Regions from separate parts of the Nonomuraea muscovyensis genome, predicted to be linked through region 2. Evidence: riboswitches for the same ligand, from Rfam matches in the RefSeq annotation. Region 2 holds a riboswitch; the other holds the start of a gene.
What was found. Region 2 has a riboswitch for cyclic di-AMP ahead of FHU36_RS00075 (CHAP domain-containing protein). Riboswitches for the same ligand answer to the same signal wherever they lie in the genome.
Positions count from the first base shown of each region.

Region 1: it holds a riboswitch for cyclic di-AMP, as region 2 does, so the genes downstream of both, FHU36_RS32875 (CHAP domain-containing protein) here and FHU36_RS00075 (CHAP domain-containing protein) in region 2, are expected to answer to the same signal.

Region 1 is NZ_JACHJB010000003.1:273,731-280,886, reverse strand. It holds gene FHU36_RS32890 (YqjF family protein) at 1-102, opposite strand, end outside; gene FHU36_RS32885 (TrkH family potassium uptake protein) at 132-1,616, shown strand; gene FHU36_RS32880 (DoxX family protein) at 1,603-2,127, opposite strand; gene FHU36_RS32875 (CHAP domain-containing protein) at 2,233-2,934, opposite strand; cyclic di-AMP (ydaO/yuaA leader) riboswitch at 2,947-3,101, opposite strand; gene FHU36_RS32870 (VanW family protein) at 3,429-5,108, shown strand; gene FHU36_RS32865 (hypothetical protein) at 5,126-5,485, opposite strand; gene FHU36_RS32860 (DNA polymerase domain-containing protein) at 5,705-6,649, shown strand; gene FHU36_RS32855 (beta-galactosidase) at 6,692-7,156, opposite strand, start outside.
Region 2 is NZ_JACHJB010000001.1:13,802-20,957, reverse strand. It holds gene FHU36_RS00085 (carbohydrate ABC transporter permease) at 1-709, opposite strand, end outside; gene FHU36_RS00080 (ABC transporter substrate-binding protein) at 789-2,117, opposite strand; gene FHU36_RS00075 (CHAP domain-containing protein) at 2,453-3,121, opposite strand; cyclic di-AMP (ydaO/yuaA leader) riboswitch at 3,135-3,271, opposite strand; gene FHU36_RS46150 (Gfo/Idh/MocA family protein) at 3,392-4,345, opposite strand; gene FHU36_RS00065 (hypothetical protein) at 4,544-5,485, shown strand; gene FHU36_RS00060 (DUF6716 putative glycosyltransferase) at 5,482-6,669, shown strand; gene FHU36_RS00055 (polysialyltransferase family glycosyltransferase) at 6,728-7,156, opposite strand, start outside.

The DNA.
Region 1 (7,156 bases), on a different contig from region 2:
GCGCAGGGTCTCGGCGGGGTAGCGCCAGTGCAGGAAGGTGATGTTGGCCCAGCGGTGGTGCATCACCGGCACGGCGACCTTCGGGGTGGGGCGTACACGCATGGCCCGCTCCTACCCCGGTGCGGCCCGGTATGCGCGCGGGGCGGCTCGGGGCGGCCCGCACGCGCGGGCCTTGTCAAGGCTCCTGTTACGGTAGGGCCCGCAGCCCGCCGGGACACCCGGCCGGCCCGTTTCCTCGCACCATCTCCCGCGATCAGGAGAAGTTCGTGACGGTCGCGTCATCGTTGCTCCAGCGTTTCCAGCACCCCGCGCAGGTGATCACCACCGGCTTCGGGTTCGTGGTGCTGGTGGGCACGGCGCTGCTGACCCTGCCGATCGCCACAGTCTCGGGTGTGTCGGCCGGATGGGTGAACGCGCTGTTCACCGCCACGTCGGCGGTCTGCGTGACCGGCCTGGTGGTCGTGGACACCGAGACCCACTGGTCGGTCTTCGGCGAGCTGGTGATCATGGGGCTGATGCAGGTCGGCGGGCTCGGGATCATGACGCTGGCGACGCTCTTCACGCTGCTGATCTCCGGCCGGCTCGGGCTGCGCGCCAGGATGTTCGCCCAGGCCGAGACGAAGACGCTGGCCATGAGCGACCTGCGCCGCGTGGTGCGCAACGTCGCGCTGTTCACCCTGGTCTGCGAGGTGATCACCGCGGGCGTGCTCACCGGGCGGTTCCTGCTCGGGTACGACGAGCCGTTCGTCCGGGCCGTGTACCTGGGGGCCTTCCACGCGGTGTCGGCGTTCAACAACGCGGGGTTCGCGCTGTGGTCCGACAGCCTGATGAGATTCGTCACCGACCCGTGGATCTGCCTGCCGATCGCCGGGGCGGTGATCGTGGGCGGGCTGGGCTTCCCGGTGATGTTCGAGCTGTTCAGGTCGTGGCGGCGGCCGAGCCACTGGTCGGTGCTGACCCGGATCACCCTGGGCGTCACGGCGCTCCTGCTGGTGGTCGGCACGCTGGTGTTCCTGGTCACCGAGTGGCGCAATCCCAGGACGCTGGGGGCGCTCGACGACTCGGGCAAGGTGCTGGCGGCGTTCTTCACCGCCGTCATGCCGCGCTCGGGCGGTTTCAACAGCCTGAACATCGCCGACATGTACCCGTCGAGCTGGCTGGTGACCGACCTGCTGATGTTCGTCGGCGGCGGCAGCGCGGGCACCGCCGGCGGCATCAAGGTCACCACGTTCGGGCTGCTGGCGTTCGTCATCTGGGCGGAGATGCGCGGCGAGTCGGATGTGAACATCGGCCACCGCCGCCTGCCCCAGGCCGCGCAGCGCCAGGCCATCTCCATCGCGCTGCTGAGCGTGGCCCTGGTGGCGGTCGCCACCTACCTGCTGTTGGTGCTCACGCCGCACGGGCTGGACCAGGTTCTGTTCGAGGTGGTCTCGGCGTTCGGCACCGTGGGGCTGTCCACCGGCATCACCGCCAGCGTCGGACCGGTCGGTCACGTGCTGCTCGTGGTGCTCATGTTCATCGGCAGGACGGGACCGCTGACGCTGGGGACCGCGCTGGCGCTGAAGGACCGGACGCGCCGCTACCAGCTTCCCGAGGAGCGGGTCATCGTCGGCTGAGCGTCTCCCCCGCGGACCGCGTGCCGGCCTCGTCGCGGGCGGGCCGGGCGCCGCGGGTGGCGCTCCAGAGGGCGACGGCGATGTAGAGGACCTGCTCGGGGACGCGCAGCCACAGCGGGGTGGCCTCGCCGCCGTTGAACGGCGTGCCCGCCAGGGCCGCGTGGACGTTGGCGGGCAGCAGCAGCACGAACATCACGGCCAGGCCGAGGCCGGCGAGCCGGCGGGTGCCCGCCATGACCAGGCCCGCCGCGCCGAGCACTTCCAGCACGCCGGTCAGGTACACCATGGCGGCGGGGAACGGCACGAACGGCGGCACCATCCGGACGAGGTCGGCGTGGTTGGGCATGACCGTGACGCTCTCGGGGACGAAGTGCGCCGAGGCGGTCATGAGGAGCATGACGGCCAGCGCGTGGGCGGCGCTGACGGACCACGAGGCGAACCGGCTGACGCCGAGCGCCCCCAGGCCGCGGAACACGAGCAGGGCGGCCAGGAGGACGAGGGGAACCTGCATGACGACTCCAAAACGGATAGCTCCACTATCTAGATAACCTAGATAGTGGAGCTATCCAAGGGAGATGTCAACCCGCCTGCGGCCCGGGGGAGGCCGGGAGGGGGATCAGCCCTGCAGGACCGGGTAGCCATAGCCGGCCACCTGCGAGACGGGCCGCACCCGGCGCTCGACCTTGCCGTTGCCGGTGTTGCCCTCGACGGTGCTGATCGTCCCGTCGCCGTTGTCCTTCTTGACCAGGCCGACGTGGTCGATCGCGCTCAGGTTCCTGCTGCCGTCCCAGTCGAAGAAGACGACGGCGCCCGGCTTCGGCGTGGTGCCCCAGCGCTTGTTGGCCTTGAACCACTTGGCGTAGGTCACGGTGTAGGCGTCCCAGCCGACGGAGGGGCGGGCGCCGGCCTTCTCGCCGACCCACGAGACGAACATCGCGCACCACGGCGCGTTGGCGTAGGCGCGGACGTTGCCGCCGTCGCGGGCGACGGTCTCGGCGGCCCGCTGGGAGGACATGTACCAGCTGTGGAACGGGGTGCCGCCGCCGGCGGCGTTCTCCTTGACGCCCACCTGCGACTCCGCCACCCTCAGCAGGGCGTCGGCGCTCAGCGGCTTCTGGTAGGCCGCGGCGGCGGCCCGGGGCTGCTCCTGCGCCTGCGGGGCGGTGTCCGCCGGCATGCCTACCTGCGCCTGGGCCGGCTGCGCGATGGTCATGGCCGGGACAGCACCGAAGGCGGCGCCTGCCGCCACGGTCAGACCGATGACGAACCGCGGGAGGTTCGCGGGCACGATGGCACGGGAGAGGTCACGCTTGGTCATACTGGGGTTTACTCCTTGCTTCCATGCCGCCTACCGGGTTAGCTGACGGATTCGGGCCTGGAAGTGCCCTACGGCACGCCGCCGCCTGTGGCGGGCGTGCCGATTCACCCCATGAGAGATTGGGTCCCCGGTTCCGCGATCTGTCGCGGATTCGGCGGCCGCGTCGTCCCCTGCGCATCGATCATGCAGGCGGCGCGAACGCGGTCTCGGCGTTTGGCTAGGGCATCACGCGGCGGAGGTACTGACATGCCGGACGTGTGCCTCGATGTCCTCAAACGTAAGCGAAGCGTATAGAGCGGTGCAAGCGGAGTCCGGGTCCGCACCTGTGAACCCCCCGCTCCACCTGGGGTTTAGCGCTGAAGTTTTTACCTACCTCCCCTGGCGAAAGTGGTTTCGAGATGCTGTCCCCCCGTTCGGTAAAGAGGCCCGGGACCTGATCGGCGCCGTGGCACACTGGCCGGACGTCCGACTCCCCGAGCGAGGTCGCCCCCACGATGAAGCGCATCCTCAGCACCACCCGAGGCCGCGTCGCCGCGTCGATCGCCGCCGTCCTCGCCCTGCTCCTGCTGGCGTACGGCATGCCCACGCTGGCCCTGGCCGGAGAGGTGCCGCCCAGCACCGACGCGGGCGGCGTCGACATCGGCGGCCTCTCCCCCGAGGCCGCGCGGGCCAGGCTGGAGGAGGAGTTCGGCCGGCCGGGCCCGCTGAAGGTCGAGGTCGCCGGCCGCACCGTCACCATGAAGCCCAAGGACCTCGGCGTGACGCTCGACGCGGGCACCACGGTGGCCCGCGCCATGGACGGCCACACCACTCCGGCCGGCATCGCGCGCTCGCTCTTCGGCACCCGCACCGTCCCACCCGTCGTCGAGGTGGACGACGAGCTGCTGGGCGAGCGGATCGCCGCCCTCGCCAAGCGGGTCGACCGGAAGCCGCAGGAGGGCGCCATCGCCTACCGCGGCCTGGAGCCAAAGGTGACGCTGCCCAAGGCCGGTCGCGCCCTCGACCGGAAGGAGGCCGCGCGGGCGATCCGCGAGGCGTTCCTCGCCCGGCGCGACGAGGTCACGCTGCCGGTCCGCACGACGCCCCCGTCGGTGCCGGCCGCGAAGGTGAAGGAGATCGCCGGCTCCACCGCGCGCACCGCGGTGGCCGCGCCGCTGACGCTGTCGGCCGGGGACAGGCGGGCGACCCTGTCGCCCGCCCAGCTCGCCGCCCACCTGCGGTTCGTCCCCGACGGGCGCGGCGACATGCGGCCCTCGTTCGACGCCGCCGAGCTGGTGGACGGCCTGCGTGACACGCTCGTCGAGGAGGACCGGCGCCCCAGGAACGCGGCCTTCCGGATCGCCGGGGGCCGGCCGAGGGTCGTGCCGCACCGCGCCGGCCGTGACATCGACCCCGACGGGCTGGCCAAGGCCGTCGCCGCCGCCCTCACCGGCGGCGAGCGCGCGGTGCGGGTCCCGATCGTCGAGGCCCAGCCCGACCTGACCACCGCCAAGGCCAGGCGGCTCGGCGTGAAGGAGAAGGTCGGCTCCTACACCACCCAACACCCGTGCTGCGCGCCGCGGGTGACGAACATCCACCGGATCGCCGAGATCGTCGACGGTCACCTGGTCCTGCCGGGCCAGACGTTCTCGCTGAACGGCCTGGTGGGCAGGCGTGACCGGGCGCGCGGCTTCGTCGAAGCACCGATGATCATGAACGGCCGGTTCGTCAACGACGTCGGCGGCGGCGTGTCACAGTTCGCGACCACGATGTTCAACGCGGTGTTCTTCGGCGGGTTCCAGGACGTGCAGCACACGCCGCACCAGTTCTACATCTCCCGCTATCCAGCGGGCCGCGAGTCGACGGTCTCCTTCCCGCAGCCGGACTTCCGCTGGCGCAACGACTCGCCGTACGGGGTGCTGATCAAGACGTCGTACACCAACACGTCGATCACCGTGCAGTTCTGGAGCACCAAGCGGTGGGACATCGAGTCGGAGAGCTCGGGCCGCTACAACGTCAAGGACTTCCGCAAGATGAAGGACTCCGGGCCCGACTGCCTGCCGATGGAGGGCGTGCCGGGCTTCGCCATCGACGTGTGGCGGATCTTCAAGAAGGGCGGGAAGGTCGTCAGGAAGCAGCGCTTCCACACCGTCTACCAGCCCGAGCCCCGCCTCACCTGCACGGCGCGGACGTAGCCGCCCCCCGCGGCCCGTCAGAGGACGTAGCACTCCACCTCGGCGCGGCGGTAGGACAGGCCCCCGGCGACCGAGTCGTCGATGCAGGCGCGTTCGGCCTCGCTGAGGGGCAGCACGCCGCACACGGTCACGCCGGAGTAGGTGCGGCAGTCCAGCGTGGGGTCGGCCCGGCCGACGCGGTAGGAGGCCCGGACCGAGGCGCGGCACCTGGTCCGCACGGCCGGGGCGTCCGCGTGGCGGCACTGGGCCAGCAAGATCCGGTACTGCCGTTCGCTCACCTCGCCCTGGGAGCCGCCCGCCTGGGCGGAGCCGGCGAACAGGGTGAGCGTGAAGAGGGCGGACAGGGTCCCGAGCCCGACAGTGATGATCTTCCTCATGGTTCCCCCCTTCCCCACGACGTACCGCCGTGGGACCTCGCCAAACCAGGCCCACCGCCGACCGGGCGGCCCACGGCGATCGTGGGGACATGCCCCCTCCGCGCTCCACCGGTATGAGCTGGCCTCTCCTGGTGCACAGGGCTGGAGCAGGGCGCGACATCCAACTCTTCGGCGCCGTCCTGTTGTCTGACCAGGCGTCCGGCGGGCATGGTGGGGCAGGTGAGCGCAGATGAGACGCGTGACGGGGTCAGGCTGACCAACCTCGACGGGCCGCTGTTCGACGGGGCCGAGGCGACCAAGCGGGACCTGGTCGACTACCTCGACACCGTCCGCGACCGTATCCTGCCGGTCCTGCGCGGCCGGGCCCTGTCGGTGATCCGCGTACGGCCGGGGCAGGCGCCCTTCATGCAGAAGAACCTGCCCACGTACGCGCCGCAGTGGATCCGGAGGGTGTCCGTCTGGGCGGAGGCGTCGCAGCGGCAGGTGTCGTACGCGTTGTGCGACGACCGGCGCACCCTGCTGTGGTTCGCCAACCAGCGGGCCGTCGAGTTCCACCCGGCGCTGGTGCTGGGCGACCGGGCCACCCACCTGGTGCTCGACCTCGACCCGCCGGGCGACGGGGCGTTCGGCCTGGCCGTACGGGCGGCGCTGCTGGTGCGCCAGGCGCTGGACGACGCCGGGCTGGCCGGCGCGGTGAAGACCAGCGGCGCCAAGGGCGTGCACGTGTTCGTGCCCATGGCGGAGGGGGTGGCCATGGACGACCTGGCCGCCGCCACCCGCGCCCTGGCGGCCCGCGCCGAACGGCTGGACCCGGCCCTGGCGACCACGGCGTTCATCCGGGAGGACCGCGAGGGCAAGGTGTTCATCGACTCCACCCGGGCCGGCGGGGCGACCGTGGTGGCCGCCTACAGCCCGAGGATCCGGCCGGGCACGCCGGTGTCGTTCCCGGTGGCGTGGGCGGACCTCGACCGGGTGTCACCGGCCGACTTCACCGTCCGGACCGTGCCGGACCTCCTGGGCGACGGCGACCCGTGGGCCGCCCTGATGCCCGGTCCGCAGCGGCTGCCCGCCGACCTCGTGGAGGAGGGCCACACGATCCCGGTGGCCCGCGTCCAGGCCATGCACGAGGGCAAACGCCGCACCCGCGCCCGCCGCGGCGGGTGACCTACCTTGGCGCGCGGGAGCGCCGTGGCCGTCTCTTCGTGATCACTCCTGGGTGGGGGCGACGACCGCCACGCCGCCCGGGGGGACGTCGCCGGTGAAGGGGGCGCCGGTGAGGAGGTCGGTGCCGGAGAGGCCGGTGACCGTGGCGGGGGCGGGGCCGTGGTTGATGAGGAAGGTGTGCGCGCCCCGCCGTACGAGCTCCAGGTTCTCGGGCAGGTCGCGGGGCCGGGAGACGCCCGCGCGGTCGAGCAGCGCGCCGAGCAGGGGGCGCAGGCCGGCGGGGGTGAGGCCGGCGGCCAGGTAGCGGGCCGTGCCGGCGCCGAAGTCGTGGCTGGTGTAGGCCGGGTGGCCGGCGTCGGGGCCGTCGGCGAAGTGCTGTTCGGCCCTGGCCCCCACCAGGTGGACCCGCTCGGACCAGACGCGGCCGGTGCCGCCTCCGGTCAGCGTCACGGTCTCGTGCTCGCGCAGCGGGTGGAACTCCTCCACCGACAGGCCCAGCAGCTCGCG
Region 2 (7,156 bases):
AGACGACGAACACCAGCGTCGGCCGCAGCATCGGCACCGTGATCTGCCAGAACTGCCTGCGGGCCGAGGCGCCGTCGAGCGCGGCCGCCTCGTACAGGTCGCGGGGGATGGTCTGCATCGCGGCGAGCAGGATGATCGCGTTGTAGCCGGTCCAGCGCCAGTCGACCATCGTGGAGATCGCGAGCCAGGACGACCACTTCTCGTTCTGCCAGACGATCGGCTCGACGCCGAACCAGCTCAGGATCCAGTTGAACAACCCGTAGTCGCGGCTGTAGAGCTGGCTGAAGATCACCGCCACGGCCACCACCGAGGTCACCAGCGGCAGCAGCACGCCCAGGCGCAGCAGCAGCCTGCCCTTGAGCCGCTTGTTCAGCGCGTTGGCCAGCATCAGGGCCAGCACCAACTGCGGGACCGTGGCCAGGGCGAACATGCCGAGCGTGTTGATCACCGCGTTCCAGAAGGACGCGTCGGTGACGAGCTTGACGTAGTTGTCCAGGCCGGTGAAGGTCTTGTCGCCCGCGAGCTCCCAGTCGTGCAGGGACAGCCACAGCGTGTAGGCCAGGGGGAAGACGCCGAAGATCGCGAACAGCACGTAGTAGGGCGACACCAGCAGGTACGGCACGCCCTTGAGGTCGAAGCGACCCCACCGCCCGGGTGGCGGGGCCTGGCTGGGCGGCCCCTGCCGCGGCGGCGCGAGTTGGAGAGTCATGGAAACCTTTCCAGCGGGGTGGGGGAAGGGTGGCGCCCGAGGAGGGGGGACGGGCGCCACCGCGTCCGGAGTGCGGGGGTCAGCCCGCTGCCTTCACGCCCGCCTCGACGAACTTCGTCCAGGCCTCGTCGTACTTGACCGCGCCCTGGTCCATGCCCTCCAGCACCTTCTCGACCGCGGTCTTCACCTGCGCGTGCTTCTCGCCGAAGAACACCGGCTGCAGGTTCGCGACCGAGGCGGCGAAGATCTGGCCGGTCGGCGCGTCGTTGAAGTAGGCGTTCTTCAGGCCCGACACCTCGGGGTCCTGCTGCGCGGGGATCGAGCTGGGGAAGGCGCCGGCCTCCTTGAAGGCGGCAACGTGGCCGTCCTTGCCGGTGAGGTAGTTCAGGACCTCGGCGGCCTCCTTGGGGTGCTTGCTCTGCTTGGGCACCGCGAGCCAGGAGCCGCCCCAGTTGCCCGAGCCGCCCGGCACGGCCGCGACGTCCCAGTTGCCCTTGTTGGACTCGCCGGCCTTGCCCTCGATGACGCCGAGCATCCAGGACGGGCAGCCCATGGTGGCGAAGCCGCCGCCCTTGATGGCCTTGTCCCACGCCGGGCTCCACGCCTGCAGCTTGGCGGTCAGCCCGGCCTGGCTGAACTTCTGCACCCAGTCGAAGGAGGTCTTGACGGCCGGGTTCTTCTCGACGATGAGCTGGTTGCTCTTGTCGAAGTACGCCAGGTTGCCGTTCTTCGGGGCCTCCTGGAACAGGATCACGTTGTAGATCGTGTTGGGCCCGTCCATGAACTTGGCGCCGGTCTTGGCGGCCTCGAACTTCTTGCCGGTCTCGAAGAAGGCGTTCCAGTCGGGCCACAGCTTGCCGACCTCTTCACGGTCGGTGGGCAGGCCCGCCTTCTCGAACAGGTCCTTGCGGTAGCACATCGTCATGCCGCCCATGTCGGTGCCCAGGGCGAACAGCTTGCCGTCGGTGTTGAGGCCGGCCTCCCACTTGGAGGCGGGGAAGTCGGCCTTGCGGCTGTCGAGGCCGTACTGGCTCAGGTCGGCGAAGAACTGCGGGCGGGCGGCCATGAGGCCCATCGCGCCCTCGTCGATGCCGACGACGTCCCCGGCGCCCGCCCCCGCCTGGAGGCGCTGGAGAAGCTGCGGCAGGTACACGTCCTCGAACCGGTCGGTCAGGTTCTGGTACTTGATCTGGATGTTCGGGTGCTCGGCGTTCCACTTCTTGACGGCCTCGTCGTAGCCGAAGTTCTCGCCGCCGCCGAAGGTGTGCACGTTGATGGTGACCGGCTCGGCCGCGGAGCCGCTCTGGGTGGCCGTCTTCGTGTCGCCTCCGCCGCCGCTGCACGCGGCGACGGCCGCCAGCGCGGTGAGCGCGACGCCGGTCACAACAAAGCGCTTGTGGTTCGTCATTCCGTACCCCTCTTGGGTGTGGATGTGGGAGGTGCACCGCGGCCTGCCGCGGCGAGTGGGAGGGTCTTTGGGAGCGCTCCCACAAAGAGTGCCCGCACGGCGTGCGGGCGTCAACGTCCCGAAACGGAACCGTTACCTGAGAGGCGATTGGTGTGTGGCGAAACGGGTTTAGGGTACGAAACGCCGTGAAGCGGTAGTTGGGAGCGCTCCCATCTTATCGGCACGTTTCGTGCCCATGCCGGACAGTCTTCCGGGCGGTGCCCGGAGGCTGGAAAACGGCGAGTGCGCGCCCAGGGTCCGGGCGCGCACTCGCCGTGCGGGGGTCGGGTCCGCGGTCAGCCGGCGTACTCGGGGTAGCCGTAGCCGACGACGTCCGACTTGGACCGGACGCGCTCCTCGACCCGGCCGTTGCCCGTGTTGCCCTCGATCGTGGAGATGGTGCCGTTGCCGTTGTCCTTGACCACGAAGCCGACGTGCCTGATCGAGGTCAGGGACTTGCCGCCGCTCCAGGAGAAGAAGACGACGGCGCCGGGCTTGGGCGCGCTGCCCCAGCGCTTGTTGGCCACGAACCACCTGGCGTGCGCCACGGTCCAGGCGTCCCAGCCGACCTGCGGGCGGGCGCCGAGCTTCTCGCCGACCCAGGAGACGAACATCGCGCACCAGGGGGCGTTGAGGTAGCCCCTGCGGCTGCCGCCGTCGCGGCGGACGGTCTCCATGGCGCGCTGGGAGCCGGCGTACCACTGCTGGAACTTCGTGCCGCCGCCGTAGGCGTTCTCCGTGGTGCCGACCTGGGCTCGGGCCAGCTGCAGGAGCTGCGAGGCGGTCACGCTGATCTTGTTGGCCTGCTGCTTGTGCCCTGCCGACGCGGCCCGCGGCGCCTGCTCGGGGACGTCGGCGAGGGCGGGGGAGGACAGGCCGAACGCGGCCGTGAGGGTGAGGGTGACGCCGGCACCGGCGCGCAGGAGGGGGGTCTTCCGGGCACGGTAAAGACGGTTGATGGCCATCGAGCGGGGATACTCCTTGCTTCCATGCCGCTTACCGGGTTAGCTGACGGGTTCGGGCGTGGAAGCTGCCCTTCGGCACTGACGTGCCGATTCACCCCAAAGGACATGGGTCCCCGGTTCCGCGCAGGGCGGATTCAGCGGTCACAGGGGGGTCCTGTGATCGATCTTTGCGATGGGCCGGCTACGAACCGGCCGAAACCGGACGTATGCCGTGAATGCCCCATAAGGTAATGCATGGGGCAAGCGGTTTACAATAGGGCAAAGCGCAAGTCAGGAGACTTGCTGACGAGCGTCGGCCAGGAGGCGGGCCATGGCAACGCTTTCGTCAAGGGGCATCACGGCGCTCTCGGTCCGGCCCTCGGCCAGGGCCTCGCGCACCTCGCGCACCTCTCCGGCGTAGCCGTTGTCGGCCGGGTCCAGCTCGTGGATCTCGGGCTCCATCGACGGCCCGCTGAGCACCAGCCGCTCCGGCGCCCAGAACGGCGCCTGGATGTCGGCGCGCATCCCGGTGCCCACCACGTACGCGCTGTTGGGGAAGGCGCCGCGCAGCGACACCTCGACCAGCGCCCGCCTCCCGCCGGGGTAGACCAGCACCCCCGCCGCCTCCGCGTCCACCCCGGACGGCGCCAGCGAACCGGTCATCGCCAGCCGCTCCGGCCGGCCGAGCAGCAACTGCGCCAGCCCGAACGGGTAGATCCCCAGGTCGAGCAGTGCCCCGCCGCCCAGCTCCGGTGCCCACAGCCGGTGCGCCGGGTCGTACGGCGAGGAGAAGCCGAACGAGGCGTGCACCGATCGGATCTCGCCGAAGCGCGGGTCCGTCGCCACCCGCCGGATCAGCGGGTTGAAGCGCATCCACATCGCTTCCATCAGGAAGATCCCGGCCTCGCGGGCCAGGCGCACCATCCGCTCGGTGTCGGCCACCGACGCGGCCAGCGGCTTCTCGCACAGCACGGCCTTGCCGTTCGCGATGGCGGCCTCGGCCACCTCCAGGTGCTGGGCGTGCGGGGTGGCCACGTAGACGGCGTCCACGGCGGGGTCGGCGCACAGCTCCGCGTAGGAGCCGTAGGCGGACTCGGCCCCCAGGGCGCCGGCCAGTTCCCTGGCCCGCGTCACGTCACGGGAGCCGACGGCCGCGACCCGCATCCCGGGCTCCGCCGCGATGACCGCTCCCACGGTCCGCGCGATGCCGCCGGTCGCCGCGATGCCCCATGCGAGATCTTTCACGGCAACGGATCCTATCGACCCTCATTACCCCAAAGACACCTATATCCCCATTTGCCCCTCGGCTGGCGGGCCCCCGTCCGGGCGACCGGTTCCGTCCCGGGCGGGAGGAAGTGTTCACGCGTCGTTCCCGGAGGCGTAAGGCGGCCGGGTTAGCTTGTGGCGCACCGGCTTGAGCCGGGAACCGGCGAAGGGAGCAGAGTGCGCGAGCGGGCGTCGGCCTGGGTCGAGTCTCCCCTCCAGATGCTGTGCGCCGTCGAGGCCCACCACGCCGGCCTCCTCGGCCCCGCGACGGCCGTCGTGCCCCGTGCCGGGCAGCGCGCGCTCAAGGCGACGCGCCGGGAGCTGCGCCGCATGGCCCTCCCGGAAGGGCTGGAGCTGGCGGAGCCGGCCGAACACCTGCCGCGCAGGCTCGACGCCGCCGGTGACGCGTTCTCCGGCCGGGTGCAGCTGCGCTGGCTGACCGCCGGGCCGCGCCGCCTGGTCGTCGTCGACGACGGGCTGGCCACGATCCGGTTGCTGGAACTGCTCGCGGCGGGCCCGTATCGGCCGCTGCTGAGGGCGCGCGCCCGGCCCGGGTTCGCCCGCGCGGCGCTCGGGCTGGCCGCCGCCGTCCGGCTGCGCGCGAGCCGCGTCACGGTCTTCACCGCGCTGCCGGTCTCGGCGGAGCTGGACGAGGGCGTCCGCCGCGCCGGAGTCGACCTGGTACGCCATGACTTCGCCTGGTTGCGGGCCCAGCCGCCCGAGCCCGGTCCGGCCGAGCGCACCGTGGTGCTGGGCACCGCGCTGGTCCGCAACGGCCTGGTGCACCGCGACCGCTACCTGCGCTGGCTCACGAACCTGGCCGGCGAGGAGCCGCTCGCCTACTACCCGCACCGGCGCGAGGACCCCGTGGACGTGGCGCTGATCCGCGAGCGGCCCGGCATCACCGTGCACGAGGGCGGCGCCCCGGCCGAGCTCACGCTGCGCGGCCTGGACCCGGGCCAGCGGGTGCTCAGCCTGCCGTCGACCGCGATCACCTCGCTGCGCGTGCTCCTCGGCTCGCGCGGCGTCGCGGTGGAGCCGGTCGACGTGCCGGACGACTGGTGGACCAGCAGGGCGGCTCCCGCGCTGCGCTCGCATCTGACAGGAGTCACCGGGTGAGGGTGCTGGCTGTCGCCGACTCCGACTCGTACCTGAAATGGGCGGCCTGCCTGCTCGCCGACCTGCCGCCGGGCTGCACGACGCGGCTCGCGGTGATCCGCACGCCGATCGCCCCCTCGCCGGGCCAGATCGCCGCCGCGCTGAGCGGTGCGCCGGTCGCCGAGCCCCTGCCGCAGGTGCTGTCGGCGCGCGCCCTGCGGCGCACGGCCGAGCGGATGCGGCCCGACGTGGTGCTCGTGGCCTGCACCGGGCCCGTCGTGGACGTGCTGGTGGCCGACGTGCTGGACGGGCTGCGGCCGCGGCCGGTGTTCGTCACCGGCCTGCCGGGCATCTCGGTGCCCGCGACGGAGAAGGCGTGGCTGTACCGCAGCGGCTGCGACCTGTTCGTGCTGCACAGCCGGCGGGAGGTGGCCGAGTTCGGCGAGATCGCCGCGCGGCTCGGCGGGGGAGGGGCGATCGGCCTGGCGAGGCTGCCCTTCCTGCGCCCGCGCGGCGGGTCGCCCGCCACGGCAGGCGGCGGTGACCGGGTCGTGTTCGCCACCCAGGCCAAGGTGCCGAGGCAGCGCGAGGAACGCGAGCGGATCCTGGGCGCCCTGGCCCGGCTGGCCGCCGACCGCCCCGACCTCGACGTGGTGGTGAAGCTGCGCGCCTGGGAGGACGAGCGGCAGACCCACAACGAGCGCCACCACTACCAGCGGCTCTGGCGGGAGCTGGGCGAGCCGGGCCGGCTCGGGTTCGAGACAGGCCCGATGCACGAGCAACTCGCGCGGGCCGCGGGGTTCGTCACGGTCAGCTCGACGGCCGCCCTGGAGGCCGTCGCGCACGGCGTTCCGTCGCTGGTGCTCAGCGACTTCGGGGTGAACGCCGAGATGATCAACCTGGTGTTCGAGGGCTCCGGCCTGCTCGGCACGCTCGACGACCTGGCCGGCGGCGCGTTCCGCACCGCCGACGCCGGGTGGTGCGCGGCCAACTACTTCCACCCCGCGGGCGGCGACGACTGGACCGTACGGCTCGCGGCCCTGGTGGCCGGCCCGGCGACGCCGCCGCGCTCCCTGCTGGACGGGCCGGAGCACGCCGCCGCCCGGCGCCGCGCCCGCCTGCGCGTGGAGGTGCCGCCGCCCATGCTCCGCGCCGGCTATCGCGCGAAACGCCGCGTGCGCCGCTACCTGCGCGCCTTCCCCTGACCCGCGCCGCTCGGCCCCGGAGCCGGGCAGCGAGCGCGGGCCGCCGGTGACCCGATGATCAGAGGGCGGCGCGCAGCCTGCGGCGCAGGCGGGTGAGGGCGGTGGGCCGGGGAGCCAGGCCGAGGGTCTCCAGGCGCTTGCGCCTGAAGTAGCGCGGGTCGAAGGAGGCCGCCCCCTCGGGCCGCAGCTCCGGGTACGCCTCGGCCTGCATGCAGTAGCCCACCCCGCGCACCAGCGCCGCCAGGTCGGCGGCGGGCGGCTCACGCAGCTCGCCGTCCGACGACAGCCGGGGCAGCAACGCGTCCACGATCGTGACCGGCACCCGGTTGCTGTTCTCGTACGGGGTGAGCCGCTCCAGCACCAGCTCGGTCCCGTACGAGGCCACCGGCAGCCCGAAGTAGCGCCGCGCCGTCACCAGTCCGGTCGAGAAGCAGCCGGCCACCAGGCTCAGCCGCGAGGCGTCGAAGCACACCTCGGCGGGCACGCT